3 regions of the Aurantimonas litoralis genome follow, and region 1 is predicted to be linked to each of the others. Evidence: riboswitches for the same ligand, from Rfam matches in the RefSeq annotation. Region 1 holds a riboswitch; each other region holds the start of a gene.
What was found. A riboswitch is a leader RNA that binds a small molecule or an ion and turns the genes downstream of it on or off. The one in region 1 is predicted to bind thiamine pyrophosphate.

Region 1 (10,041 bases):
GATCTTCCTGCGCAACCATGACGAGCTGACGCTGGAAATGGTCACCGAGGAGGAGCGCGACTATCTCTGGTCGACCTATGCGGCCGACACCCGCGCCCGGATCAATCTCGGCATCCGCCGCCGGCTCGCCCCGCTGATGGGCAACGATCGCCGCAAGGTCGAGCTTCTCAACGCGCTGCTGATGTCGATGCCCGGCACGCCGACCGTCTATTACGGCGACGAGATCGGCATGGGCGACAATTACTATCTCGGTGATCGCGACGGCGTGCGCACGCCCATGCAGTGGTCCGCCGACCGCAATGGCGGGTTCTCCCGCTCCGATCCGCAGCGGCTCTATCTGCCGGTGATCCAGGACCCGGTCTATGGCTACCAGGCCGTCAATGTCGAGGCGCAGTCGAACAATCCGGCGTCGCAGCTCAACTGGATGCGGCGCCTGATCCAGGTCCGTCGCACCAAGGAAGCTTTCGGCCGCGGTACGGTGAAGTTCCTCTATCCGTCGAACCGCAAGATTCTCGCCTATCTGCGCGAATATGGCGACGAGCGCATCCTGTGCGTCGCCAATCTCTCGTCTTCGGCGCAGGCGGTTGAGCTGGAACTCGCCGACTTCGCCGGCGCCATGCCGGTGGAGATGCTCGGCCTGTCGACCTTCCCGCAGATTGGCACCGGCACCTACATGCTGACCCTGCCGGCCTTCGGCTTTTTCTGGTTCGACCTCGCCGCGACCGCGACGAGGGCGCCCGAGCCGACGCCGCTGCCCGCCTTCTCGACCCTCGTCGTCTCCGGCGACCTGAAGGGCACGATCAATGCGCGCAATCAGCATGAACTGGAATCGGTGCTGCCGGAATTCGTCGGCGGCCAGCGCTGGTTCGCCGCCAAGGCCGAGGGCCAGCGCAGCGTCTCGCTGGAAGTGCTTGGGCCGCCGACCCCGAACTCCCGCCGCCATCTCTTCAACGAGATCGTCGTCGAGGCCGAGGACGGCCAGCACCGCTACTTCATGCCGCTCAGCGCCAAATGGGGCGAAGAGAATCTGAGCTCGCAAGCCCCGCTGCTGCCCTACACCCTGACCAAGATCCGGCAGGGTCCGCGCATCGGTGCCGTCGTCGACGGCACGCGGGACCCGGATCTCGCCAAGCTCGTCGTCTCGCTGATCGCGGCCGGTGTCGATATCGATCTCGGCGGTGCGTCCCTGCACGTTGCCGCGTCCGAAACCGAACGCGACGGGCTGGCACGGGCCCTGCTCGTCGAGCCGGAACAGATCCATGCGATCGCCGGCGAGCAGTCGAACACCTCCGTCCTTGTCGGTGACGAGGCGATCCTGAAGTTCTACCGCCGCCTGCGCGACGGTGTTCAGCCGGAACTCGAGATCACCCGCTTCCTCACCGAGAAGACCGATTTCGAGGCCGCGCCCGCGCTGCTCGGCTCGATCGAACTGGTGCGCGAGGATGGCAGCCGCACGGCGATCGCGGCGCTGTTCGAGCAGGTCCGCAACCAGGGCGACGCCTGGACCGTCGTCACCGATGCGCTGGCGCGCTATCTGCGCGACCACGCCTATTCCAACGAGCCGGCCACGGAAGACGGTGCCGAGATCGCGCCGATGAGCGATCTCAAGCTCGCCATCCAGATCGATGTCGGCGATGTGCTGGGCACGCGGACCGGCGAGATGCACGCGGCGCTGGCGACGGTCACCGGCGATCCGGCCTTCGATCCGGAGCCGATAGACACGGCGTCGCTGGCGGAGATGCTGGCCGAAGCCAAGCGCGAGGCGACGGATGCGCTGACCGTGCTGCGCCGCATGCGCGACAATGCCGGCGACGGCATCGGTCTGGACGTCGATCGCCTGCTCGGGGCCGAGAAGGACATCCTGACCTGGTTCGACGGCTTCATGAAGCTGACGGTCAATTCGCACCGCACCCGGATCCACGGCGACTACCATCTGGGCCAGGTTCTGGTCGCCAAGAACGACGTGGCGATCCTCGACTTCGAGGGCGAGCCGGGCCGCGACCTGGAAGAGCGGCGGCGCAAATCCTCGCCGCTGCGGGACGTGGCCGGCATGATCCGTTCCTTCGACTACGCCGCCTTCTCCGCTCGCGACAAGGCGGGCCCCGCCGACGAGGGCACCGTCGAGCGGCTGCGCGAAATGGCCGAGAGCTGGCGCGACGAGGTCACCGAGACCTTCCTTGCGCGCTGGAGCGAGGCCTCCGGCATGTCGCTTGCCGACCCGGCGACCGGGCAGTTGCTGGATCTCTTCGTGCTCCAGAAGGCTTTCTATGAACTGCGCTACGAAGCGACGATGCGCCCCGCATGGCTGTCGATCCCGCTGCGGGGAATCGTGGCGCTCCTCGAGAAACGACAGGTTTTGAAATGACGCTGACGAGTTCCTCATCGCGCGGAGCGGCCGCTTCGACCGACCATCGCGCCGACGCGCATCAGATCGATGCCATCGGCCGCGGCATTCACGGCGATCCCTTCGGCGTGCTCGGACCGCGCAAGGCCGACGGCGGCACCATCGTGCGCGTCTTCCGGCCCGGTGCCGAGACGGCCGCGGTCGTGGACACGGCGGGCAAGCTCCTGGGCGAGCTGGAAGCGGGCGGTGCCGACGGCTTCCATTCGGGCTACGTGTCCGGCCTGAAACCGGACGACGCCTATCGCCTGCAGTTCACGCATGGCGGCGAACGCTGGCAGGAGGAGGACACCTATCGCTTCGGCACGGTGCTGGGCGAGCAGGACGTCTATCTGCTGGCGGAAGGCAATCACTACCGCCTCTATGAGAAGCTCGGCGCCCATCCGACAATCATGGACGGCGTCGAGGGCACGGCCTTCGCGGTGCTGGCGCCAGCCGCCCGGCGCGTGTCCGTGGTCGGCAATTTCAATTCCTGGGATGGTCGCCGCCATGTCATGCGCAAGCGCCACGAGTGCGGCGTGTGGGAATTGTTCATCCCCGCCGTCGGGCGCGGCGAGGTCTACAAATACGAGATCATCGGCGCCGACGGAAACCTTTTGCCGCTGAAGACCGATCCGGTCGGTTTCCTGCAGGAGATGGCGCCGTCGACCGGCTCCATCGTCGACGGGCTCGTCGAGCACGAATGGAAGGACGACGAATTCCAGGCCCATGCGGCCGACTGGCAGGATCGCGAGAAGCCGATCTCGATCTACGAGGTGCATCTGGGGTCGTGGCGGCGCGGTCCGGACAACGCCTATCTCGACTATGACGAACTGGCCGCCGAGCTGGTGCCCTATGTACGCGACATGGGCTTCACCCATGTCGAGTTGCTGCCGGTCTCCGAGCATCCCTTCTACGGGTCCTGGGGCTACCAGCCGATCGGCCTCTACGCGCCGACCTCGCGCTTCGGATCGCCCGCAGGCTTCGCACGCCTCGTCGATGCGCTGCATCAAGCCGGCATCGGAGTGCTCCTCGACTGGGTGCCGGGGCATTTCCCGACCGACACCCATGGCCTCGGCCAGTTCGACGGCACCGCGCTCTACGAGCATCCCGATCCGCGTCGCGGCTTCCACAAGGACTGGAACACGCTGATCTACGATTACGGCCGGCCGGAAGTGGAGAACTTCCTGGTCGCCAACGGTCTCTACTGGCTCGACCGCTTCCACATCGACGGCCTGCGCGTCGATGCGGTCGCCTCGATGCTGTATCTCGACTATTCGCGCGAGCACGGCGAATGGGAGCCCAACATCCATGGCGGGCGCGAGAATCTCGAGGCCATGGCGTTCCTGAAGGACACCAACGAGCGGGTCGGCGAGTACTATCCCAAGGCGACGACCCATGCCGAGGAATCGACCGCCTTCCCGGACGTGTCACGCCCGACCTTCGCCGGGGGCCTCGGCTTCCACTTCAAGTGGAACATGGGCTGGATGCACGACACCCTGCATTACATGCAGGAAGACCCGATCAACCGGCGCTACCACCACCACCATATGACCTTCGGCATGGTCTACGCCTATTCGGAGAACTTCGTCCTGCCGCTCAGCCATGACGAGGTGGTCTACGGAAAGGGCTCGCTGCTCGGCAAGATGCCGGGTGACGAGTGGCAGAAATTCGCCAATCTGCGCGCCTATTTCGGCTTCATGTGGACCCATCCCGGCAAGAAGCTGATCTTCATGGGCGGCGAGTTCGGCCAGGTCGGCGAGTGGAACCACGACCGCTCCCTCGACTGGCATCTCCTAGAGCAGCCCGGTCACGAGGGCATGCGGCGCCTCGTGCGCGATCTCAACACCATGTATCGCGAGATCCCGGCGCTCTACGAACTCGACTGCGATCCGGCCGGCTTCGAATGGGTCGACACGTCGAATGTCGAGCAGAGCGTCATCGCCTTCATGCGCAAGGACCGGGCCGGCAATCCGGTGCTGATCGTGTCGAACTTCACGCCGGTGCCGCGCCACGAGTACCGGATCGGAGTACCGCTGCCCGGCCGCTGGGTCGAGCGCCTGAACACCGATTCGGAGATCTACGGCGGCTCCAATGTCGGCAATATGGGCGGCAAGGACGCCGAAGAGGTGTCGGTGCACGGCCGGCCCTACTCGATCCCCCTGTCGCTGCCGCCGCTCGGCACCATCGTCCTGGTGCAGGAAGGTTGATCGGCCGGAAGGCGGGACGGCGGCCGGTCGCCGCCGTCCCGTCGCGGGCGCTGCTGACATGAAGGCGGCGACCGCGTAGAACCGAATGCGTGACGGGGGCGCCTGCCGGAAACGGCGGGCTGAGATGCACCCTTCGAACCTGACCCGGATAATGCCGGCGGAGGGAGTCGCGGCGGGGTCTCTCACATGCTCCGTCGGGCTCGTCGTCGGCCAGGAGCCGACCGCGATGCCAAGCCAGTCCACCATCCGCAACGTTCTCTCGATCGCCGGCTCGGACCCCTCCGGCGGGGCCGGCATCCAGGCCGATCTGAAGACCTTCGCGGCGAACGGCGTCTACGGCATGGCCGTCATCACCGCGCTGACCGCCCAGAACACCCGGGGCGTCAGCGGCGTCGAACTGGTCTCGCCCGACTTCGTCACCCGCCAGATCGATGCGGTCTTCGCCGATATCCGCGTCGATGCGGTGAAGATCGGCATGATCGCCACCGCCGACATCGCCCATGCCGTCGCGGATGCGCTGAAGCGGAACAAGGCGCGAAACGTCGTTCTCGACCCGGTCATGGTCGCGAAGGGCGGCGATCGCCTGCTGGCCGAGGAGGCCGTGGCGGCGTTACGCAGCGAACTCGTGCCCCTTGCCGACATGATCACGCCGAACCTGCCGGAGGCGGCCGTGCTGCTGGATGCGGAGGAAGCCACCGACCGGGACGAAATGGAGGCGACCGCGACCCGCCTGCAGGCGCTGGGCTGCGGCTCGGCGCTGTTGAAGGGCGGCCATCTGAGCGGCGACGACAGCCCGGATCTGCTGGTGGCGGCAACGCAGCGCGAATGGTTCGAGGGCGCGCGTGTTCAAACCCGCAACACCCATGGCACCGGCTGCACCCTGTCCTCGGCGCTGGCGGCGCAGCTGGCGCTGACCGGCGACGCCTTCGCGGCGGTGAGGATCGCCAAGGCCTATGTCGCGGGTGCCATCGGCGCGGCGGACCGGCTGGACGTCGGATCCGGGCACGGTCCGACGCACCATTTCCACGGTCACTGGTAGCTGGGCGCTCGGCTCAGGAGACCTGCAGCAAGGCGTCGTCCGCGGGCGGTCCATCCTTCGGGACGTCCACCGCGACGGCCTCGACGCGGTCGCGGCCCATGGATTTCGCGCGGTAGAGCGCCTGGTCGGCGGCGGTGAGCAGGCCGTTCAGGTCGCGGTTCGCCTCGTTGGTGGCCACGCCGGCACTGACGGTGGCCGCGATCGACCGGCCGCCGACGGTACGGGCCTGATTGGCAAATCCGCGCACGATCGCCCTTGCGATGACGGCCGGCTCGTGCTTGTCGCGTCGCCGGACGAGGGCGGCGAACTCTTCGCCCCCGAGCCGGGCGAAGACGTCGGTCGGACGCAGATGGTCGGCGGTGCTGTCGACGAACAGCTTGATGACCTCGTCGCCGCAGCCATGCCCATGATCGTCGTTGATCTTCTTGAAGCGGTCGAGATCGAACAGGAGCAGGGCGACGTCGCCGGCATCGGCGTCGTTGAGAAGCGCGGTCGCCTTGGTCGTGAAGGCCCGGCGGTTGTCGATGCCGGTCAGGAAGTCGGTTTCCGACAGGCGGCGCAGGGACTGCTCATGCCGTCCGCGCACCATCGCGATGACGAGATAGGTGCTGACGCCGATCATCAGGATGGCCTGGGTCATCACCAGCGTGAACAGGAAGCCGGTCATCAATTGCTGGTCGGAGACGGCGGCCGGCAGGCCGACCAGCATCACGCGCAGGGCGCAGAACAGGCCATGCGCACCGAAGGCCGCGCTGAGGATCAGCGCCGGGCCGCTGCGGGCCGTCGGGTTGAGCAGGGTCAGCGCGATGGCCAGCGAATAGAAGGCGGAAATGGTCGAGATCACGGCGACCCGGGCCTCGACGCTCTCTGCCGCCGGGGACAGCCCGTAGAACAGCAGCCAGACGACTGGCCCAGCATACCACCAGAGGCTGGTTTTGACATCGCAGAACCGGGCGAAGCCGACATAGAGCAGCGCGTAGCCTGCGAGCAGCAGCGCATTGGCCCCGCCGATGGCCACCGCATAGAATTCGAACACCCGCAGCGGCGCCGTGGCCGCAGCCAGCGCGATCAGACCCATGCCGGCGCTCCAGTACAGCAGCGCCGTCTCGCGCAGATTCCGCCACTCGACCAGATGGCAGAGGCTGGCGCTGAGACAGAGCGCGCTCAGGACAAGGAGCATCGTGGGGGTATGGATCTGCATGTGCCCGCGAAAAACGAAGATGACGTAGGGATACTAGCGCGAAAGATGTCGACGCTTCGTTACGACTTGCAACGATGAGTCCGCAATAAGCCTCAGTCGCTCGCGGCGGTGGCGCCGTCCAGCGGGACCACGTCGACGGCATGCGAGGTCTGCTGGTGGCCCGCGGTCACGACGACACCCGCGACCGGGGCGACGTCGTCATAGTCACGGCCCATGGCCACGATGATGTGGCCCCGTTCCACCGCGACCCCGTTGGTCGGGTCGAACCCCACCCAGCCGGCATCCGGGCCGAGCCACGCGGCGGCCCAGGCATGCATGGAATCGGCGCCTTCGAGGCGCGGCTGTCCGGGCGGCGGCTCGGTGCGCAGGAAGCCGCTGACATAGGCCGCGGGAATGCCGGCGCCGCGCAGGCCCGCCACCATCACATGAGCGAAGTCCTGGCAGACCCCGCGGCGGCGCGAAAAGGCTTCGGCGACGCCGGTGCGCACGTCCGTCGCGCCGGGCTCGTAGGCGAAGTCGTCCTGGATGCGCCGCGCCAGCGCCAGCACGCCCGGGCCCGCCTGCGGCGCCTCGTCGAGGCTCGAAGCGGCATAGGCGGTGATGTCGGTGGCCGGCACGATGCGGCGACTGCGGCCGAGAAAATGGATCGGCGACAGCGCGTCGCTGCCGCGCCAGGTGATGGCGGCGTCGGCGATGGCATCGGCCGTCGGCGTTGCCGCCAGATCGACCGGAGCGCGGTCGACCCGCACGCGGGCCCGCATATCGACGGCCAGTTCGCCATGCGGCCGGCGGAACGCCACGTCCTCGACCGGATTGCCGAAGAAATCATGCTCGTGATGATGCTCGTCGGGATCGGGCGAGACGACGACCGTCGAGGTGAGGACGCGCTGGCCGCTGTCGTTGCGGGGCCGCACATAGAGGAGATGGCGGGCATCGGCGACGGCGGAGGGATAGGCGCAGCCGATCTGCAGGCGGATGTCGTAGATCATTCCGGGCCGCCCCCGTCGGTCGGGGTGGCCGGGCCGGCCATCAGATAGCGGCGTCCGATCAGGTCCGACAAAAGGCCGAGATCGCCGGCGACACGTTCGAGGAAGGCGGTGTCCACTTCCGCCGCCTCGGCGGTTTCCAGCCGGACCTTGAGGCGCGCCACCCGGCGAAACAGCATGTCCGGCGTCTCGCCGGACTTCACGCCCGGCAGTTCCACCAGCCGCGCCTCCAGATCGTTGACCTGGAAAGCGAGCGAACGCGGATTGAGCGGATCGAGAAGCGTGAGGTCGACCACCGTCTCCTGCGACAGATCCACCGAATAGCGGCGGCGATAGGTGACACGGCTGTCGGTGAATTCGAGGAGGGCCTCCAGCGCGCCTTCAGGTGGCGCGTCCCGCATCAGCGTCGCCGCGATCAGCGCCGACATCTGGCCGCGCTCGATCCGCCGGCCGCATTGCATGAAGCGCCAGCCGGTGAACTGGTACATGTTCTCGCGCACGAGGCCCGTGAAGCCCGACAGCCGCGTCAGGATCTGGCTGGTCAGCGCCACGATGTCCCGGTCATCGTCGGCGATGGCCTGTTCGATCAGCTCGACGATCTCGTTCAGGCTGCGCCAGCCATCGGGCGAAAACCGGTCGCGGATGCGCGAGGCGGTGCTGGCGGCTTGGCGGGCCAGCATCAGGAGGCCCGTTGCCGGGTCTGCCGGCGGGATCGAGACGCCGAGCCCTGACAGAAGCGTCGCGACACTGGCCTCCACCTCGGCCAGCCGCTGGCCTTCGCCGGCCCGCGCCGCGTAGAGCCGCAGAAGCCGGGTGGCGACCTCGCAGCGTTCGGCATAGCGGCCGAGCCAGTAGAGATTGTCGGCGGCCCTTGCCGGCAGCGCCCCCGGCAGCCGCCGCAGGAAACGGTCGCCCGAGCCGAGCAGCGTGACCGGGCTCGCCGGCGTCTCGGAGGGGATCCAGACGTCGGTGGAACGGCCACCCTTCTGCATGGAGACGACGCGGGCGTCGCGGGAATCGGCAATGCGGGCAAAGCCGCCCGGCATGACGTGCCAGCCATCCTCGTCGCGGGCGAGAAAGACCCGCAGGGTGACCGGTCGCGGTTCCAGCACGCCGTCGACGAAGGCCGGCGCGGTGGACAGACGGGCGATCTCCTGGCCGACCAGCCGGAACCCCTCTGCGACGAGGCGCGATCCGCTGTCGCCGGTGTCGAAGGCCGGCCCGGCATCGCCGGTCGCGGCGGAGGGCGGGAACGCGTCGGCCAGTTGCAGCCGGTCGCGGTGGGCCGCCACATGGGCCCGCTCCGCCTCCTGGCCGCACCACCAGGTCGCAACCGTCGGCAGCGCCAGCCGGTGGCCGATCAGCGCCTCGGCCAGCGGTTCCTGGAAGGCCATCAAGGCGCGGCTCTCCAGAATGCCCGAGCCCGGTGCGTTGACCATCGCCAGCGTCCCGGCGCGGACCGCGCGCAGCAGGCCGGGCGTGCCGATCCGCGAGCCGGCGAACAGCTCCAGCGGGTCGCAGAAATCGGCGTCGAGCCGGCGCCACAGGACGCGAATGGCGCGGGTGCCGTCGACGGTGCGCACATCGACGCGGTCGCCATGCACGACGAGGTCGCCGCCCTCCAGGAGCAGCAGCCCGAGATAGCGGGCGAGATAGGCCTGTTCGTAATAGGTGTCGTTGTGGGGCCCCGGCGTCAGGAGGCCGATGCGCGAGGCGTCGGGACCGGCCAGCCTGTAGAGACTGTCGCGGAAACGCTGGAAGAAGCCGGCCAGCCGCTCGACATTCATGTCGCGGGTGAGTTCGGGGAAGGCCTTGGCGGTGGCGACCCGGTTTTCCAGCGCGAAGCCGGCGCCGGACGGCGCCTGGGTGCGGTCGCCCAACACCCACCAGCGCCCGTCTGGGCCGCGGCCGAGATCCATGGCGATGAAGCGGATCAGCGGTTCGCCGGACAGTCCCTGGTCGGCGACGGGGCGCAGGAATTCCGGGTTCTGGCCGAGGATCGGGCCGGGCAGGGTGCCCTCGGCGATCAGCCGGCGCTTGCCGTAGAGGTCGGCCAGCAGCCGTTCCAGGAAGTCGGCACGCTCGACCAGCCCGTCCGACAGGCTCTGCCACTCCGCCGGATCGAGCACCAGCGGCGGCTGCGACAGCGGCCAGTCGCGCTCCACCTCGCTGGCGTCGCCATAGACCCGGTGGAAGACGCCGGCTTCGCTGAGATATTGCCGGGC
Region 2 (10,041 bases), on a different contig from region 1:
ATGGTGGAATCGGAAGCTCACGAGCTGGCCGAAGATATAATGCTGGGCGCCGTCATGTTCGGCCATCGCGGCTTCCAGCCGGTGATCGACGCGATCATCAAGCTGGCCGAGCATGCCGCCAAGGAGCCGCGCGAGCACGTCGTTGCCGACTATTCGGCGCTCGAGGCCGAGATGCTGCAGCTGGTCGAAGGCGAGCTGCGCGACGCCTACAAGATCACCGACAAGACCGAGCGCTACAACGCCGTCGACGCGGTGAAGGCCAAGGTCACCGGCCACTTCCTGCCGGAAGGCGTCGAGGACACGAAGTACTCCAAGGAACAGGTCGGCACCGTCTTCAAGTCGCTGCAGGCCAAGATCGTCCGCTGGAACATCCTCGACACGGGCGGCCGCATCGACGGCCGTGACCTGAAGACGGTCCGCAAGATCGTCTCGGAGGCCGGCATCCTGCCGCGCGCCCACGGTTCGGCACTGTTCACCCGCGGCGAGACCCAGGCGCTGGTCGTCGCCACGCTCGGCACCGGCGAGGACGAGCAGTTCGTCGACGCCCTGACCGGCACCTACAAGGAGCGCTTCCTGCTCCATTACAACTTCCCTCCGTACTCGGTCGGCGAGACCGGCCGCATGGGTTCGCCCGGCCGCCGCGAGATCGGCCACGGCAAGCTGGCATGGCGCGCCCTGCGTCCGATGCTGCCGGCACCGGAGCAGTTCCCCTACACGATCCGCGCGGTCTCCGAGGTCACCGAGTCGAACGGCTCGTCCTCAATGGCGACCGTCTGCGGCACCTCGCTGGCGCTGATGGATGCGGGCGTTCCGCTGAAGCGTTCGGTGGCGGGTATCGCCATGGGCCTGATCAAGGAAGACGAGCGCTTCGCGGTGCTGTCCGACATCCTTGGTGACGAGGACCATCTCGGCGACATGGACTTCAAGGTCGCCGGCACCTCCGAGGGCATCACCTCGCTGCAGATGGACATCAAGATCCAGGGCATCACCGAGGAGATCATGCAGATCGCCCTCGACCAGGCCAAGGGCGGCCGCCTGCACATCCTGCAGGAGATGGGCCAGGCGCTGTCGGAAAGCCGCGCCGAGCTGGGCGAGTTCGCCCCGCGCATCGAGGTCATGCAGATCCCGACCGACAAGATCCGCGACGTCATCGGCGCTGGCGGCAAGATCATCCGCGAGATCGTCGAGAAGACGGGCGCCAAGATCAACATCGAGGATGACGGCACGGTGAAGATCGCATCGTCCTCCGGCAAGGAGATCGAGGCGGCCAAGAAGTGGATCCACTCGATCGTGGCCGAGCCGGAAGTCGGCGAAGTCTACGAGGGTACGGTCGTCAAGACCGTCGAGTTCGGCGCCTTCGTGAACTTCTTCGGTTCGCGTGACGGTCTCGTCCACATCTCGCAGCTCGCCGCCGATCGCGTCGCCAAGACGACCGACATCGTCAAGGAAGGCGACAAGGTCTGGGTCAAGCTGATGGGCTTCGACGAGCGCGGCAAGGTTCGCCTGTCGATGAAGGTCGTCGACCAGGAGACCGGCCAGGAGATCAAGAAGGGCGAGGAAGACGCCGCCTGATCAGGCCGTCTCTTCGCTGACAGAATGAAAGGCGCGTCCCTCGGGGCGCGCCTTTTTCGTTGGGGTAAGGGTCGCGACCTTCGGACCCGATCGGTGCCTACGCGTCAGGCGGACCGCCGGTGCCGCCGCCGCGACGAGCGCTCCTGCAGCCGGGCGATCGCCTCGAGTGCGTGGAGGGCGAGCGGCAGCCGCGCGACCTCCTCGACCTGCGGGCGGGTCAGGCCGGTGACGTCTTGCAGGATATGGTCGTCGACGCGCAAAAGGGTGTTGAAGGCGTCGCGGCAAAGCCGCTGCCGACGCTTCTCCACCGTCCAGTTATGCAGCCAGCCGACAAGGCCGGGTTGACCGGTCGTCTCCTCGTGGAGCCGGATGGGCTGGGGCAGGGCCGAATGATGCAGTATGAGAACCTCCAATTGCCGATGGGCCGAATGTGAGGGTTTCTCATTGATGAGACAAACGAGAAGGAGTAAGCCTAGCGGCAAGTTTCGCTAACAGGAGGCTCCGCCTGTGCTGACCCCCAGTCTGCCCAATCTCGACATGGACCTCGCCCGCACGATGGTGGCGATCGCCGACACCGGCAATTTCTCGCGGGCCGCCGAGCGGGTGCATCGCAGCGCGTCGGCGATCAGCCTGCAGGTGAAGAAGCTGGAGGACATGGTGGGCCGAGACCTGTTCCGCCGCGACGCCCGCAGCGTGGCGCTGACCGCCGACGGCGAGATCTTCCTCGGCTATGCCCGCCGCCTCCTGAAGCTGAACGACGAGGCCTTCTCGCGCTTCCTGTCGCCCTGCTGCGAGGGTAGCGTGCGGCTGGGCGTGCCCAATGACAACGGCGTGGTCGCCATGCCGGAAATCCTCCGGCGCTTCGCCCGGACCCATCCTAAGGTCGAGGTGGAGGTGCGGCTGGACCGCACCGAGGAATTGCGGCGGCGCTGCTGGTCCGGGGAGCTCGATCTCGCCGTCTACAGTCACGACGAACGCCTCGACGGGCCGGACTACATCCATTCCGAGCCGCTGGTCTGGGTGGGCGCGCGCGGCGGGCTCGCCGTGGCCGAAACGCCGCTGCCGCTCGCCCTCGCCGATGCCGGCTGCGCCTGGCGCGGCATGGCGCTGGCGGCGCTGGACGCCCGCGATATCGACTACCGCGTCGCCTATACCAGCGAGTTCTGCACCGGCCAGCTTGCGGCCGTCGCCGCCGACCTGGCCATCGCGCCGCTGCCGATCAGCGTCGTGTCGGACGACATCGTGCAGCTGGGCGCCGAGCGCGGCCTGCCGCCGCTGGGCAATTACCGCATGACGCTGGCCCGCCGCGACGGCGCCGGCCCGGTCGCCGATGCGCTGGCCGCCCATGTGACCGCCAGCTTCTGCGCCATCGCCGAACGCGGCACCCGGCTGTTCGCCTGACAGGCGCGGGGACTGGTATGATCAGGCAGCAGGCGTATCGTGGCCGGGGGCGCGTCGTCTGACGCGGGGCCGGCGGTCATTCTGTGCGACCGGTGCGTTGGGGAGCCTTGAGGGAGGATGAGGGAATGCCGGGGCTGATCATCCGCGTCGTGGCGGCGCTGTTTCTCGGGCTCGTCTCCAGCCAGTCGCTGGAATTCACCCAGCAATATCTGCAGCGCCTCGGTGGCGCCGTCGATGAATTGCGCAAGGTCGTCGAGCGTTTCGACGCCAGTGCCGCGGCCTCCGACCTGTCGCGCAGCGAGGCCGTCACGCGGTTGCGCGAGAACCGCGACGCCTTCGTCGCGCGCCAGGGCACGGACGCCGAACAGACGATCGCACGGTATGACGCGGTGGAGCGGCGCTATCGCAGCGTCGCCGAATCGGCGCCCCTGTTCCGCCCCTTCGTCGCGGCCGGCGATCCGGACTGGGAGATCGCCGAGCGGGCCGCCGCCGACTATCGGCCGGCCCTGCCGATCACCGTCGAGGGGCTGCTTCTGGCGGTCGCGGGTTTCGCCCTCGGCTGGGCGATCGGCGCCGGCGGCCATGGCGCCGCGCGCATGCGCCGACGCCGCCGCGAGCGTCGGCTGCCGTCGAGCTGAGCCCGCGACCGCGATCTTGGCGCGGCGGCGTTGACAGCGCCGCCTGGGAGGCACAGATTCCGTCCATCCAAGGGGAGTTCCGGCAGGGAACTGAGAGGCCATCGGCCGCCGAAAGGCGTGAGCGCGTGGCGACCCTTCGAACCTGATCCGGTTGAGACCGGCGGAGGGATGGAATGCGGTGGCCATGGCATGCGGTTCGCCGCCGGCGAGCGCCGCGCCGCCGATCTTTCCCCTGCCCATCACCCGGATCTCCGAGACGCGTCGAGGAGGATCGAGACAATGGCCGACCGGGTCGCCTGTTTGCACGACGCCTGCTGCATCGGCGGGGCCTGACCATGCGGGTTGCCGTCATCGGGGCCGGCGTTGCCGGGCTTGTCACCGCGCTGGAACTCGCCGAGCGGGGCGCCGATGTCGCGCTGTACGAGGCGGCGCCCGAGCTTGGCACCGCCGCCGCGTCGTGGCTGGCCGGCGGCATGCTGGCGCCGCACTGCGAGGCCGAGAGCGCCGATGCGGCCATCGTCGCGCCGGGTCTGGCGGGGATCGACTGGTGGTCGCGGCATGTACCGGACGTCGCGCGCCACGGCACGCTGGTGCTGGCGCCCTGGCGCGACCGCGCGGACCTTGCCCGCTTCGCCCGCCGCACGCAGGGTCATGAGCGGCTCGACGCCGACGCGATCGCCGCGCTGGAGCCCGATCTCGCCGGCCGTTTCGGCGAGGGCCTGTTCTTTGCCGAGGAAGCCCATCTCGATCCGCGCCGCACGCTGGAGGCGCTGGCCGAACGGCTGCTCGAACGCGGCGTGGCGTTGCATTTCGGCAGCCGCGTCGCGGCCGCCGACCTCGACCATGATCGCATCGTCGATGCGCGCGGCATCGCGGCGCGACCGGAGCTGCCGCGGTTGCGGGCGGTGCGCGGCGAGATGGTGCTGCTGCGCACCAACGAGGTGTCGCTGGCGCGGCCGGTGCGGCTCCTGCATCCGCGCTCGCCGATCTATGTCGTGCCGCGCGCCGACGGGCTGTTCATGGTGGGCGCGACCATGCTGGAAAGCGACGACGATCGCGGCATCACCCTGCGCGGCACCGTCGAGCTGCTCAACGCCGCCTATGCGCTGCATCCCGCCTTTGCCGAGGCCGAGCTGGTGGAGACCGGCGCCGGCCTGCGGCCCTCCTATGCCGACAATCTGCCAAAGGTGACGCGGAGCGGCCGGGTTATCAGCCTGAACGGGCTGTACCGCCACGGCTTCCTGCTGTCGCCGGCCATGGCGGCGGAGGCCGCCGCCGAAATCTTCGCAGAGACGCTGAAGGACGCATCATGAGAATTTCCGTCAATGGCGAGGAGCGCAGCGTCGAGGCCGCCACCCTCGACCGGGCGCTCGTCGAACTGGGCTATGAGGGCGCCGTGGTCGCCACCGCGCTGAACCGCGACTTCGTGCCGAAGACCGAACGCGGGACGGTGCGGCTTGCCGAGGGCGACGCCATCGAGATCATCGCCCCGATGAAGGGAGGCTGAGCATGGACACGATCGACACCGACACGGCGCACGCCGTGACCGGCATGGACATCTATGGCCGCCGCATCGCCTCGCGGCTGATGCTGGGCACCTCGCTCTATCCTTCGCCGCAGATGATGACCGATGCGATCAAGGCGTCCGGGGCCGGTATCGTCACCGTCTCGCTGCGCCGCGAATCCGGCGAGGCGCGGGCCGGCCAGGCCTTCTGGGAGCTGATCCGCGGCCTCGGCCTCGACGTCCTGCCCAACACGGCCGGTTGTCATTCGGCCCGCGAGGCGGTGACGACGGCCCAGATGGCCCGCGAGATCTTCGGCACCGACTGGATCAAGCTGGAGGTGGTGCGCGACGCCGAGACCCTGCAGCCCGACGTGTTCGGGCTGGTGGAGGCGGCCCGCATCCTGACCGGCGAGGGCTTCGAGGTGCTGCCCTACACGGTGGAGGATCTGTCGGTCGCCGACCGGCTGGTCGAGGCCGGCTGCCGGGTGCTGATGCCCTGGGGTGCGCCGATCGGCTCGGGGCTCGGGCTGAACAACCGCTACGGCCTGCGCCAGCTCAGGGCGCATTTTCCCGACGTGACGCTGGTGGTCGATGCCGGGCTCGGCCTGCCGTCGCAGGCGGCCGCCGCCATGGAGCTCGGCTATGACGGCGTGCTCCTGAACACGGCGGTCGCGAAGGCCGGCGATCCGGTGGCGATGGCGCGGGGCTTTGCCCTGGCGGTCGAGGCCGGCCGGCTGGCCTTCGAGGCGGACCCGATGGCGCCGCGCGACATGGCGGCGCCCTCGACGCCGATGCTGGGGCAGGCGATGCTCGGCGATGTCGGCGGACCGGGAGGTTCGCGATGAGCCGGGCGGAGGGACATCGGAGTGGGGAGCGCGGTGCCGAGGAGCGGCCGGGGACGGGGCTACGGCTCGATCCGTTCTACCTGATCGTCGACGATGCCGAGATGGCCGAGCGGCTGGTGCCGGTCGGGGTCAAGCTCCTGCAATTGCGCGCCAAGGACTTGGACGCGGCAAGGCTGCGGCAGGAGATCCGCCGCACGCGCGATGTCTGCGCGGCCCATGGCTGCCTGCTGGTGATCAACGATTTCTGGCGGCTGGCGATCGAGGAGGGCTGCGATGTCGTCCATCTGGGGCAGGAGGACCTGGCCGAGGCGGACCGGGCGGCGATCAGTGCGGCGGGCCTGAAGCTCGGCATCAGCACCCATGACAGCGCCGAGCTCGCCGTGGCGCTGGCCGCCGAGCCCGATTACGTCGCGCTGGGGCCGGTCTGGCAGACCAAGCTGAAGGTGATGAAATGGGCGCCGCAGACGCCCGAGCGTCTCGGCGTCTGGCGCCAGCGTATCGGCGATCTGCCGCTGGTGGCGATCGGCGGCATCACCGTGGAGCGGCTGCCGCAGGTCTTCGCGCAGGGCGCCGACGGCGCCGCGGTGGTCACCGACGTGACCCGGGCCGCGGACCCGGAAGCGCGGGCGCGCGAATGGCTCGCGGCGACCGCGCCCTACCGGCGATAGGCTTTGAGGCTGTGAGTGGGGAGGGCGGCTACTTGCCGCCGCTCTCGTCCTCGCCCTCGACGACCGCCTTGCGGTGTTCCTGGGCCTTCAGCTCCTCGAGCGACGGCATCGACATGATGTTGTAGCCCGAATCCACATAGTGGATCTCGCCGGTGACGCCGTTCGACAGCTCCGACATCAGGTAGAGCACCGCGCCGCCGACTTCCTCGATCGAGGTGTTGCGGCGCATCGGCGCGTTGCGGCGCTGGAAGTTGAACATCAGCCGGGCGTCGGAGACGCCAGCGCCGGCCAGCGTGCGCACCGGTCCGGCCGACACGCTGTTCACCCGGATGTTGCGCGGTCCGAAATCGGCGGCGAGATAGCGCACCGAGGCTTCGAGCGCGGCCTTGGCGACACCCATGACGTTGTAGTTCGGCATGACCCGCACGGCGCCGCCGTAGCTCATGGTCACCATGGAGCCGCCATTGGTCATGATCTCCGCGGCGCGCTTGGCGACCTCCGTGAAGGAGAAGCAGGAGATCAGCATGGTGCGGGTGAAGTTCTCCCGCGTCGTGTCGGCGTAGAGGCCCTTGAGTTCGCTCTTGTCGGAGAACGCGATGGCGTGGAGGACGAAGTCGATCGTGCCCCATTCCTCCTTCAGCGTCGCGAAGACCTGGTCGAGCGAATCGGTGTCCTCGACGTCGCAGGGGATGACCAGCTTGCTGCCGATCTCCTCGGCGAGCGGGCGCACGCGCCGCCCGAAGGCCTCGCCCTGATAGGTCAGGGCGATTTCCGCGCCCTGCGCCGCCAGCGCCTTGGCGGCGCCCCATGCGATGGAATTGTGGTTCGCGACGCCCATGATGAGCCCGCGTTTGCCTTTCATCAGATCGGTCATGTGCCCACCAAACCTCAGTCCGTCACGCGTTGGAAGGCGAGGCAGGCATTGGTGCCGCCGAAGCCGAAGGAATTCGACAGGACCCGGTCGATCTTCGCATTGTCGACCCGCTCGCGCAGGATCGGCATGCCCTCGAACTCGGGATCGAGTTCGTCGATATGAGCGCTCTTGGCGAGGAAGCCGTGCTTCATCATCAGGAGCGAGTAGATCGCCTCGTGCACGCCGGTGGCGCCCTGGCTGTGGCCGGTCAGCGACTTGGTGCCGGAGATCGGCGGGATGTTGTCGCCGAAGACCTCGCGGATCGCCTGGACCTCCATGCGGTCGCCGACCGGGGTCGAGGTGGCATGGGGGTTGATGTAGTCGATCGGGCCGTCGAGATGGCCGATCGCCTGGCGCATGCAGCGCACCGCACCCTCGCCGGACGGGGCGACCATGTCGGCGCCGTCGGAGGTGGCGCCGTAGCCGACCAGTTCGGCCACGATGTTGGCGCCGCGCGCCTTGGCCCGCTCGTATTCTTCCAGCACGAGGACGCCCGCACCGCCGGCGATGACGAAGCCGTCGCGGGCATTGTCATAGGCGCGCGAGGCGATCTCCGGGCGGTCGTTGAAGTCCGAGGACAGGGCGCCCATCGCGTCGAACAGCACCGACAGGGTCCAGTGCAGATCCTCGCAGCCGCCGGCGAACATCACATCCTGCTTGCCCATCTGGATGGTCTCGTAGGCATTGCCGATGCAATGGCTCGAGGTCGAGCAGGCCGACGAGATCGAGTAGTTGACGCCCTTGATCTTGAACCAGGTGGCCAGCGTCGCCGAGGCGGTCGAGGACATCGCCTTCGGCACGGCCGTCGGTCCGATGCGCTTCGGGCCCTTTTCGCGGGCGGTCTCTGCCGCCTGGACGATGGTCTGGGTCGAGGCGCCGCCCGAGCCCATGATGATGCCGGTGCGCTCGTTGGAGATGTCGGCGGCCTCGAGCCCCGCATCGGCGATCGCCTGGTCCATGGCGATGTGGTTCCAGGCGGTGCCGCCGCCATGGAAGCGCATCGCGCGCCGGTCGAGGATGGTGGTGGGGTCCAGCGTCGGCTTGCCGTGGACGTGGCTGCGGAACCCCAGTTCCTTGTATTCCTCGGAAAAGCTGATGCCCGAGCGCGCATCCCTGAGGGAGGCGGTTACCTCGTCGACATTGTTGCCGATCGAGGAAACGATCCCCATGCCCGTCACGACGACCCGCTTCATCGTCCGCTCCTTCTCGATTCCAGGATTCGCGCCGTCATCAGACAGCGGCCTGAGCCGCGTCCTCGTCACTGAACAGGCCGACGCGCAGATCGCTGGCCTTGTAGATGACCTCGCCATCGGCCTTCATCCAGCCATTGGCGATGCCGAGCTTCAGGCGCGAGCGCATCACGCGGCGGAACTCCACGCCGTATTCGACCAGCTTGACCTTCGGCGTCACCTGGCCGCTGAACTTGACCTCGCCGACGCCGAGCGCCCGGCCGCGGCCGGGCTCGCCCAGCCAACCGAGATAGAAGCCGGTGAGCTGCCACAGCGCATCGAGCCCGAGGCAGCCCGGCATCACCGGATCGCCTTCGAAATGGCAATCGAAGAACCACAGGTCCGGGTTCACGTCGAATTCGGCCCGGATGATGCCCTTGCCGTTCTCGCCGCCCGTCTCGTCGACCTCGGTGATGCGGTTGAACATCAGCATCGGCGGCAGCGGCAATTGCGCATTGCCGGCGCCGAACAGCTGGCCATGACCGCAGGCGATGAGGTCGTCGTAATCGTAGGAGGTCTTCTTCGTCGCCATGATCGCTTGTGTCCGCCCTGTTCTCCCGACCCTGCCATGGGCCCTTGTCGGCTGCGCCCATACCACGCCACCCGCACAGGTGAAACCGTTTGGCTGGGCCCGGCGTATCCGGCGCGCCAGGATGGCGGCCGGCAAACGCCGTCCTCGCCAGCCTATCTGTGGTACATGGCGCGCAATTTCGATAGCACCGGGCGAAGGAAGCCGCCTCAGCGCGCGCCGTGACCGCCGCCCTCGACAGGATGCAGCACCGCCGTGACCGCCCTTTTCACCCCTTCGCGCCGCCACGCTCTCGCCCTGTCGGCCGGCGCCTTGATGCTGCTCGCCGTGGTCGCGCCGGCCCTTGGACAGTCCTGGCGCAGCGACGGCGCGGTCGCGGGCTTTACGGCGGGGGCGGGATTTACCGGGCTGACATTCCGCTGCGCGAGCGCCGGCCGCGTGACGGTGAGTTTTTCCGGCTTTCCGGGACGGCTGCAGGCGGGCCAGGCCCATACGGTGGTGGCGACGGTCGACGACACGGCCTTCGTGCTGGAGGCGATCGCCCGCGATGCCGGCAGCGGCTCGATTCTGGTGGCGGAGGGCGCGCTGGCGGCCCGCGCCGCCTTCATCGAGGCCCTGCGCAAGGGCCGCAGCGTCGAGGTGGCGGGGCCGGTCGGGCGATACAGCCTGCCGCCGACAGGGTCGGGCGACGCGCTGGCGGCCTTCACCAAGGGCTGCGGCTAGGCCCCGCCATCAACCGTTA
Region 3 (10,041 bases), on a different contig from region 1:
TGTCGGCGCACCGGAGATCGAGGAGGTGGTGTCGCCCCTCAGCTACGGTCCGAGCCAGGAATGCCTCGCCCGGGCGATGTTCTTCGAATCCAACCGCTCCAGCCGCGAGGGCATGCTCGCCGTCGGCACCGTGGTGATGAACCGCGTCGGCTCGCCGAGCTATCCCGATTCCGTTTGCGACGTGGTTGCCCAGCCCAAGCAGTTCGCGCCCGGCGTGATGACCCGCGACATGGGGGCCGGCAAGGAACTGGCGATGCAGACCGCCCATGAGGTCCTGTCGGGCAAGCGCCACGCTGCTGTCGGCGATGCCAAGTTCTTCCACACGGCGGGCCTGAGCTTCCGCTACGGCAACATGCACTACAAGGTGATTGCCGGCGGCAACGCCTTCTACCAGAAGGTTTCGCGCGACCAGCGCAGCGCCGGCTTCCGCATGGCGTCCCAGGCGGAGGTCCGCAAGAAGGGCGCCGCTGCGGCCATCGACGAGGTCCGCACCGCCGCCGTCGCGCCGAGCCCGAAACAGGACACGTCCGCGCCGGCCGGTCTGGCGACGGCCACCGCCATGGCGCCGCGCAAGACCACCGGTGACGAGGCCAATCCGTTCCTGACGCTCTGGCAGGGCCTGACCGAACAACCGGCCCGCGCCGACAGCGGCAAGGGCGGGCGCGTTCGTGCGGCGGAAGCCGCCGCGCCGACGCCGGATGCCGCCGATACGGCCACGCTCGACGCCCGCATGCAGGCCTTGCCCGGCGTCCAGACGGCCACCACCGACTGAGTTCGGCCGGCGCGGGGCTCTGCGGAGGCCGCAATCCCCCTCGATTCCGCTGGCATGCGATCGTCCGGCCCGCGTGATGGCGGCATTGCGGTCGGCATGGCAACCATGGCTTCCTATATGGCGGGCGAGACCGAAGCCGGGACGGGCATCGGTCACAGCCAAGCCGGCAGGAGCCGATGACCGAGACCGTTTCCGCCGCCGATCCGCTCCCGGACCGGATCGGCCCGATCCTCTATGCACGCGGCGGCGATGGCCGGCGCGACCATCTTGCCGCGATCCTCGTCCTGGACGAGGCGGCCGCGGCGCCCGACCTGTTTGCTGCGGGCGAGGCGACGCAGCCGATTGCGCTGGCCACAAGGTTCGGCCGCACGGTCTGGCGCTACGATTTCTCGCTGCCAGCCGGCACCGCCAGCTCCTACCGCATCGACGAGACCGACTATGCCGTCGTCAGCCCCGACGGCGGCGCGGCGCGCATCGCCTATGTCTCCTGCAATGGCCAGGAGAACGGGGATCTCACGCGCGACATCGCCGAGCGCGACGCCATGTGGACCCGGCTCACCGCCGAGCACGACCGCGCGCCGTTCTCCCTGATGCTGCAGGGCGGCGACCAGCTCTATGCCGACGACGTCCTGGCCTGTCATCCGGATGTGCGCCGCTGGACCACGCTGAAGCCCGACGAGCGCGGGACCGTCCCGCTGACCGAGGAGGCGCGCGCGGCGATCCGGCGCTTCTATTTCGAGCGCTATCTGATCAGCTTTGCCCGGCCCGCCATGGGCGCGATGTCGGCCCATGTGCCGTCCGTGTCGATGTGGGACGACCACGACATCATCGACGGCTGGGGCAGCCATCCGACAGCGCTGCTGGACAGTCCCGTCGGGCGCGGTCTGTTCGAGGCGGCGCGCGAAATGTTCCTGATCTTCCAGCTGGCGGCGGACGAGGCCGATCTGCCGGCGATCGCGCTGGACCGGCAGGCGCGCAGCCTGGGCGTTGCGGTGCGCTATCCGGGCCTGACGATCCTCGCGCCGGACCTGCGCAGCGAACGCCGTCCCGACAGGGTGATGGGGCCGGTCGGATGGAAGAGCTTCGAAACGGCGCTGGAAACGACGCCGGAGCCGGACCGGATCGTGCTCATGTCCAGCGTGCCGGTGCTCGGGCCGCGCCTGAGCTGGGCGGAGCTGGTCGCCGGCATCGTGCCGCGGGTCGCCAAGCTGTCCGACGATCTGCGCGACCAGTGGCAGAGCCGGGCACATCGGCGCGAATGGATCCGCTGTCTGCAATGCCTGGCCGATCGCGCCGAGCGGGCCGTTGGCGGGCTCGTGGTCGTCTCCGGCGAAATCCACCTGGCGACGCGCGGCGAGATGCGGCTTCTGAACGGGAGTGTGATGCACCAGCTCGTCGCGTCCGGCATTTCCCATCCGGCGCCCGGGCCGGCCTATCCGTTTGCGCTCGGCCTTCTCGCGCGGGTCGGCGAGAGCCCGCTGCGCGGCCGGAAAATCCGCTTGCGGCCGCTGCCCTCGCGCCGCGCGACCTATACGAGCGAGCGCAACTACCTCGTCCTGTCGCAGGACGGCATGGACTGGCAGGCCGAATGGGAACTCGAAGACAGCGGCCGGACCCCGAAGCTGGCAGTCTGACCGGTTAAGGCGACATCGGCGCGAATGCGACATCGCTGTCGCATTCAGTACAGGGCTCGGACGGAAATTCCTCGTTTGGGCTCAGGACGATACGCCAGGGCCCGAAAAGTTCCGCTGTCGTAGAAAGACCCTATTGCTGCCAGAGTCCGTCCTTTTTCTCGTCACAGGAATTGACGAAGGAAGCGGCGTCGCAAACGTCGCATCTCAAGGACATGCCAAGAATGAAGTTTCTGCCGAAGGCCGCTCTCGCGGCCGCGCTTTTCGCCGGAACGATGGTCGGTTCGTACTCCGCCGCAATCACTCCGGTCGTAGCCGAAACGAAGTCCGCGGCCTCGGGTTCCGCCTCTTATTACGGAAAGCGCTTTCATGGTCGCCGCACGGCGAACGGCGAAAGCTTCAACATGAATTCCATGACGGCGGCTCACAAGACGCTGCCCTTCGGCACCAAGGTGCGCGTCACCAACCGTCGCAACGGCAAGTCCGTCGTCGTGCGCATCAACGACCGCGGCCCGTATCATGGCGGCCGGATCATCGACCTGTCGCGCGCCGCGGCATCGAAGATCGGCATGATCCATTCGGGCACCGCCAAGGTCAGCCTCGACATCCTCTAGGGTCTCGGCTTTGCCGCCGCATGACGGGGCGCTGGCCGCCCGCATGTGACACATCTCGTCCGACGGCGCCGCTTGCGCCGCGGACCGCCCGCGACACGCATCGCGGGCTCTGGCTCGGGCTTTACCCCTGACCACCTCCCGGTCGTCCCGGCCCGCGGCGCATCGCCTGCATCGCCGCCGCGATGTCCCGATCGGCCGCTGCCGATCCTGCTTCCCGTCTTCCTTCTCTCTGCCTCTTCGTGTCTCGCGCCGGTGTTCGGTAACGACCGCTGCAACCGCTGTTGACACCCCCACGGGGACTGCTACCGTCCGCTCGTCCAAGGGGAGTTCCGGCAAGGAACTGAGAGGCCGACGGCTGCCGATCATCGGCGAAGCGCGCGGCGACCCTACGAACCTGATCCAGTTCATACTGGCGTAGGGATGGGAAAGCCGCCGACCTCTCCGGCCCGCAATGCGGGCCAAGCCCCCGACAACAGGGGCGATCCGACAGGCCGACGAGAGTTTTCGATCACCGAAAGCAGAACTGGATCTCCGACGCGAGCGCGACTGGAGAACCAAGATGAATGCCGTGACACCCACCGTCACCGCCGGCCCGCTGCCGGCCTCCCGCAAGATCTACCTGGCCGGAACGGCCTTTCCCGACATCCGCGTGCCGATGCGCGCGATCACCGTGCACCCGACCGCGGGCGAGCCCGACGTCATCGTCTACGATCCGTCCGGCCCCTATACCGACAGCCAGGTCGAGACCGACATCGCCAAGGGCCTGCCGCGCATCCGCGAGAGCTGGATCGCGGCCCGCGGCGACACCGAATTCTACGAGGGCCGCGCGGTGCAGCCCGAGGACAACGGCAATCTGCCGGCCGAGAAGCTGACGCCGGAATTTCCGGTTCGCAACGCACCGCGCCGGGCGACGGGCGGGCGCGCCGTGACCCAGTACGAATATGCCCGCGCCGGCATCGTCACCGCCGAGATGGAATTCGTCGCGATCCGCGAAAATCTCGGGCGTGCCGAGGCCAAGCGCGCGCTGGAGCGCGACGGCGAGCCGTATTCGGCGGCGATCCCGGATTTCATCACCCCGGAATGGGTGCGCGACGAGGTCGCCTCCGGCCGCGCCATCATCCCGGCCAACATCAACCATCCGGAAGTCGAGCCGATGGCGATCGGCCGCAACTTCCTGGTCAAGATCAACGCCAATATCGGCAACTCCGCCGTCACCTCCTCGATGGCCGAGGAAGTGGAGAAGATGGTCTGGGCGATCCGCTGGGGCGCCGACACGGTGATGGACCTGTCCACCGGCCGCAACATCCACAACATCCGCGACTGGATCATCCGCAATGCGCCGGTGCCGATCGGCACGGTGCCGATCTACCAGGCGCTGGAGAAGGTGAACGGCATCGCCGAGGACCTGACCTGGGAGGTCTTCCGCGACACGCTGATCGAGCAGGCCGAGCAGGGCGTCGACTATTTCACCATCCATGCCGGGGTGCGGCTGTCCCATATTCCGCTGACGGTGGACCGCACTACGGGCATCGTGTCGCGCGGCGGCTCGATCATGGCGAAGTGGTGCCTGCACCACCATCGCGAGAGCTTTCTCTACGAGCATTTCGAGGAGATCGCCGATATCTGCCGGGCCTATGACGTGTCCTTCTCCATGGGCGACGGCCTGCGCCCCGGCTCGATCGCCGATGCCAACGACGCAGCGCAGTTCGCCGAGCTCGACACGCTGGGCGAGCTCACGAAGATCGCCTGGGCCAAGGGCTGCCAGGTGATGATCGAGGGGCCGGGCCATGTGCCGATGCACAAGGTGAAGGAGAATGTCGACCGCCAGATGCGGGTCTGCGGCGAGGCGCCGTTCTACACGCTCGGACCCTTGGTCACCGATATCGCGCCGGGCTACGACCACATCACCTCGGGCATCGGGGCGGCGATGATCGGCTGGTTCGGCACGGCGATGCTCTGCTACGTCACCCCGAAGGAGCATCTGGGCCTGCCGGACCGCGACGACGTGAAGGTCGGCGTCGTCACCTACAAGATCGCGGCCCATGCCGCCGATCTCGCCAAGGGCCATCCGGCGGCGCAGCTGCGTGACGACGCGCTGAGCCGGGCGCGCTTCGAGTTTCGCTGGGAGGACCAGTTCAACCTTTCCCTCGACCCGGAGACGGCGCGCTCCTTCCACGACCAGACGCTGCCCAAGGAGGCGCACAAGGTGGCGCATTTCTGCTCCATGTGCGGTCCGAAATTCTGCTCCATGAAGATCTCCCACGACATCCGCGCCGAGGCGCAGAAGGAGGGCATGGAGAAGATGGCGCAGAAATATCGCGAAGGCGGCGATCTCTACATGCCCGCCGGCGACGTGCCGGCCGAGTAGGGCGCAGCGAAACGGAGGCGGCGGCGCGCTGCCGCCTCCCGTGTCCCCAAGGTGGAACGGGGCGGGCCTTCGGGTGGTTAGGCGTTCGACTGCATCAGGAGAACGCACCATGGCCGATCCGAAGGCCCCCAGACACGATCAAAAGCCCGCCGATGGCGGCGTCCTCGACAATGCGCTGCAGCGCACCGACAATTCCTTTGCCGGCAAAGAGCCCGACGAGCGGCTGATCGGCACCGATGTTCCGGACGACGAACAGGACGCCGAGGAAGACGAAGAAAGAGACTGACCGTCTCCTGCTCTGGCCGATCGGTCGCGCCGCGCAGCAATTGCCCGGACGCCCGATCGCCGCTAAAGCCGCGCCATGCGGAACGCTGACGACCTTCTGAGCGAACTCGACGCCTGGCACGATGCCGACCGGCGGATCGACATGTGGTGGCGGGACGACGATGCGATTGCCGCGACGCCGGCGCTCGAGGCGCTGGTCGCCGCCGCGCACCGCCATGCCGCACCGCTGGCGCTGGCGGTCATTCCGGCCGGTCTGGCGGACAGCCTGGTCGCCCATCGCGGCGATCCGCTCCTGACCGTCCTCCAGCATGGCCACGCCCACAGGAACCATGCCGCGCCCGGCGGACGCGCCGTGGAATGCGGCGGCGACCGGCCTTTGGCCGAGGTGCTGACGGAGTTCGACGAGGGGCGCAGCCGCCTGGCGGCGGCATTCGGCGACCGTTTCGTGCCGGTGATGGTGCCGCCCTGGAATCGGATCGAGCCGGCGGTGGCCGAGGCATTGCCGGCCATGGGCTATGCCGGCATCTCGGTGTTCGGGCCGCGGCAGACCGTCTCGCCACACGTGGCTTGCCGCCATGTGAACGCCCATCTCGATCTTCTCACCTGGAAGGGCGGCGCCCGTTTCGCCGGGCATGACAAGCTGGTCCGGCTGGCCGCCGAGCGCCTTGCCGACCGGCGGCTCGGGCGCAGCGATCCGGCCGAGCCCTTCGGCATCCTCACCCACCATCTCGACCACGACGCCGAGACCTGGGCGTTTCTCGACGAATTGCTGGCCCTTTTCGCCGCTCATCCGGCGGTCCGATGGCGTGACGCGGGGGCACTGTTCGCCGGCGCACCGACGGACGAACTGGTCCGATGAGCGCGATCGTGCGACCCGCACGAGCCGGCGACATCGCCGCGGTGGTCGAACTCCTGCACACCCACATGAACGCCAGGATCCCGCGCGAGCGCTGGGCCCGGCTGCTCGACTATCCCTGGCGGCCGGAGGGCGTCGAGCGCGGCTGGCTGGTGGAGGATGGCGGGCATATCGTCGGCTTCATGGGCACGATCTACAGCGACCGCATGATCGGCGGCCAGTTGCGGCGCTTCTGCGATCTGTCCTCCTGGTATCTCCTCGCCGATTATCGCGGCGACGGCACCGGCGACGATCTGCTGCGCTCGGGCATGGCGCAGCCCGGCGTCACCTACCAGACCATGACCGCCCGCCGGGCCACCGGCCGCAAGATCCGGGCACTGGGCTTTTCGGTGCTCGACGACAGCCGCAGCCTGTTCCGGCCGAGCGGGGCGCCGGGGCGTCTGCCGGTCCTGCGGGATACGGCGATCCGCGACCGGCTCGATCCGGCGCAGCGGACGGTCCTCGACGCCCATGCCGGCTTCGACCTGCACCATGCCTTCGTCGGCGATACGTGGCTGGTCTGGCAGCGCAAGCTGAAGGGCGAGGCGATCGCCTATCACGAGATCCTGCATGCCAGCGATCCGGCGTTCCTGTCGGCGCATGCGCAGGATATTGCCGACAGCATCGTGACCGGCGAGCGCGGCGTCCTCGCCATCGACACCCGCTTCATGACGCCCGGCAACGATCAAGGCACGGTGGAAACGATCAGGCTGCCGCGCTGGTATCGCCCGGCGGATGTCGCGCCCCGCGACGTCGACCATCTGCATTCGGAGGTGATCCTCCTCGACCAGAAGCTGCCCTGAGCACTCAGGCGAAGGCGACGAGGTCGAGCGGGGCGTCCACACCCTGCACCTGCCGGCGGTCGAGGCGGGTCAGGCTGGCGGCAGCGGGCGGGCGAAACCCCTGCGCCTGCGCCATGTCGAGGCTGGCCTGGGTGGTCAGGCCAAGGGTCTGCTCGACCTTGTTGTGCTTCTCCAGCTTGGCGGCGAGGTTCACCGGATCGCCGATCACGGTGTATTCAAGCCGGTGCTCGTCGCCGAGCGCGGTGAAGACGACGGTCCCGGCGGTCGCCGCGCCGTTGACGCGCAGGCCGATCGGACCGAAACGCGTCTCCATCTCCCGCGCCCACTCCCGGGACAGAGCGAGGATTTCGCAGAGGGCCGCGAGGGCCTCGGCCGCGGCTGTCCGCGACGGCCTCGTCGCGCCGAAGGTCGCCAAGAGGCCGTCGCCGAGATATTTGTCGACGATGCCGCCATGGCGCTCGATCACCGGCACGATGCGGGCATGCAGGCCGACCAGCACCTCGACAACCTGCCGCGGGTCGTGCCGGGCCATGAAGCCGGTGAAGCCGCGAATGTCGAGGATGACGATGGCGGCCTCGCGCTCCTCGGCGTCGCCGGCCACCACCGATTCCGGCGAGGTGACGATGGCGCGCTCCACATCGGCCGGCAGGAAGCGGCGGATCTCCTCGCGCTCGATATGCTCCAGCGTCGCCGCCGCCAGAAGCCGCTTGGCCCGCACGAGGGCGAGCGCCAGGACCGTGGTCAGGACGAGGATCGCGACGATCTTGTCGATCTCGGCGCCGACCAGAATGCCGTCGCCGTGGATATAGGCGACGAAGCTGCGGGTGATGGCGTCGGTGCCCTCGGCGTCGATGGCATAGAGCGTCAGGCCGACCCAGCCGAGCGCCGCGGCCGCGCCGGTGGCCAGAACCCAGGCCGGATCGAAGCGGAAGGCGCGAATGGCGATGAAGACGAAGACATACATCACCGTCGGCGCCTTCAGGGAGAAGCTGGCGCCCTGGCCGTACTGGACATGGAAATACCAGACGAGACCGTAGAGCAGCGCGATGTCGACCAGGACCGACAGGCCGAGAAACCAGGCCGGCAGGCGGATCCGGTAGGACAGGAACAGGCGCAGGGCGGTGAAGCAGAGATAGACCGCGAGGCTGATCGGCACCGGATGCTGCATCTCGCTGTCCACCGGACGCGGCGAGACCAGATAGAGCGCGGTGATGAACAGGCCGATGCCGAGCTGGACCCAACCGATCAACCGTTCGCTGCGGATTTCGAAGCGATCTACGACCTCGCGCACGCGCTCGGGAATGGCGCGACTGGATTCGCGCCGGGCGAAGGGCGCCAGCAGCTTGTTTCGGTTGCTCACGTCGGTTTCGCCCGGTAACTGGCCCTCATGAACGCTCCGTCCCCGGCTGTGGTCATTGCGGTCGATCCGTCGCGGCGGTAGACGGGCGCGGTTTCCCCGGGGACACGCGCGCTTGCGTCAGGGCCGGAAAATGGCCAGTGTGTCCCGGTCGAGCAGGGTCGGAGCGGCAGGAGTATCTGATGAAAGCCCGGCCTCCGCGCGTTCTCATCTACAGTCACGACACCTACGGTCTCGGCCATCTGCGCCGCTGCCGGGTGATCGCGCAGGCCCTTGTGGCGCACCGGCCCGACATCTCGATCCTCATCGTAGCAGGCTCGCCCGTCGTCGGCTCGTTCAGTTTTCCGCCACAGGTGGATTTCATCCGCGTGCCCGGCGTCGTCAAGCTCGGCGCCGACACCTACGCGCCGTCCAATCCGGGCCTGTCGCTGGAGGATCTGACCGAGATCCGCAGCGCGATCATCCGCTCGACCGCCGAAATCTTCGATCCCGACATCTTCATCGTCGACAAGGAGCCGCTCGGCATGCGCGGCGAGGTCGAGGCGACGCTGCATCACCTCAAGACCACCGGCGCCCGGCTGGTGCTGGGGCTGCGCGACATCATGGACGAGCCGTCGCGGCTGATCGAGGAATGGACCCGCAAGGAGGCCTTCGGCGCGGTCGAGAATTATTACGACGACATCTGGATCTACGGGCTGCCGGAAATCTGCGATCCTCTGGCCGATATCGGCGTTTCGGACGCGGTGCGGCGCAAGGCGACCTTCACGGGTTATCTGCAGCGCGCGGACGAGCCCTCGGGCGCGCTGCCGGATCGCATCCGGATCGGCGAGCGACCCTATGTGCTGGTCACCACCGGCGGCGGCGGCGATGGCGCCCAGCTGGTGGACTGGGTGCTGCGGGCCTACGAGACCGATCCGTCGATCGGCGTGCGGGCCAAGATCGTTCTCGGCCCCTTCATGGAGACCGGCTACCAGACGGATTTCCAGCGCCGCGCGGCCCGGCTCGACAGCGTCGACCTGATCACCTTCGCCGCCAGCATCGAGCCGTTGATCGAGCGTGCTGCCGGCATGGTCGCGATGGGCGGCTACAACACGTTCTGCGAGATCCTCTCCTTCGACAAGCCGGCCGTGGTCGTGCCGCGCCGCCAGCCCCGGCTGGAGCAGTATATCCGCGCCTCCCAGGCCCAGGAGCTCGGCCTGATCGCCATGCTGCTGGACGACGAGATCGACAATCCCGGCGCCATGGCCGATGCCATCCGCGCGCTGCCGGGTCAGGCGCGACCGCGTTCGGTGGCGGTGGACGGCATTCTCGATGGC

Region 2: linked by a shared signal. The riboswitch ahead of thiO (glycine oxidase ThiO) and the one ahead of thiD (bifunctional hydroxymethylpyrimidine kinase/phosphomethylpyrimidine kinase) in region 1 are both predicted to bind thiamine pyrophosphate.
Region 3: linked by a shared signal. The riboswitch ahead of thiC (phosphomethylpyrimidine synthase ThiC) and the one ahead of thiD (bifunctional hydroxymethylpyrimidine kinase/phosphomethylpyrimidine kinase) in region 1 are both predicted to bind thiamine pyrophosphate.

The regions. Positions count from the first base shown of each region.
Region 1 covers NZ_JAPFBM010000001.1:800,306-810,346, reverse strand. The annotation lists gene treS (maltose alpha-D-glucosyltransferase) at 1-2,365, shown strand, start outside; gene glgB (1,4-alpha-glucan branching protein GlgB) at 2,362-4,590, shown strand; TPP riboswitch at 4,675-4,773, shown strand; gene thiD (bifunctional hydroxymethylpyrimidine kinase/phosphomethylpyrimidine kinase) at 4,817-5,629, shown strand; gene N7I30_RS03820 (GGDEF domain-containing protein) at 5,643-6,830, opposite strand; gene N7I30_RS03815 (transglutaminase family protein) at 6,923-7,819, opposite strand; gene N7I30_RS03810 (circularly permuted type 2 ATP-grasp protein) at 7,816-10,041, opposite strand, start outside.
Region 2 covers NZ_JAPFBM010000005.1:325,051-335,091, forward strand. The annotation lists gene pnp (polyribonucleotide nucleotidyltransferase) at 1-1,572, shown strand, start outside; gene N7I30_RS13445 (hypothetical protein) at 1,677-1,985, opposite strand; gene N7I30_RS13450 (LysR substrate-binding domain-containing protein) at 2,080-2,973, shown strand; gene N7I30_RS13455 (DUF2937 family protein) at 3,099-3,611, shown strand; TPP riboswitch at 3,672-3,797, shown strand; gene thiO (glycine oxidase ThiO) at 3,947-4,924, shown strand; gene thiS (sulfur carrier protein ThiS) at 4,921-5,118, shown strand; gene N7I30_RS13470 (thiazole synthase) at 5,163-5,960, shown strand; gene N7I30_RS13475 (thiamine phosphate synthase) at 5,957-6,628, shown strand; gene fabI (enoyl-ACP reductase FabI) at 6,657-7,502, opposite strand; gene fabB (beta-ketoacyl-ACP synthase I) at 7,517-8,734, opposite strand; gene fabA (3-hydroxyacyl-[acyl-carrier-protein] dehydratase FabA) at 8,772-9,302, opposite strand; gene N7I30_RS13495 (hypothetical protein) at 9,555-10,022, shown strand.
Region 3 covers NZ_JAPFBM010000003.1:221,833-231,873, forward strand. The annotation lists gene N7I30_RS08560 (cell wall hydrolase) at 1-772, shown strand, start outside; gene N7I30_RS08565 (alkaline phosphatase D family protein) at 949-2,406, shown strand; gene N7I30_RS08570 (septal ring lytic transglycosylase RlpA family protein) at 2,628-3,017, shown strand; TPP riboswitch at 3,328-3,455, shown strand; gene thiC (phosphomethylpyrimidine synthase ThiC) at 3,577-5,385, shown strand; gene N7I30_RS08580 (hypothetical protein) at 5,495-5,671, shown strand; gene N7I30_RS08585 (polysaccharide deacetylase family protein) at 5,747-6,529, shown strand; gene N7I30_RS08590 (GNAT family N-acetyltransferase) at 6,526-7,368, shown strand; gene N7I30_RS08595 (adenylate/guanylate cyclase domain-containing protein) at 7,373-8,728, opposite strand; gene N7I30_RS08600 (glycosyltransferase family protein) at 8,908-10,041, shown strand, end outside.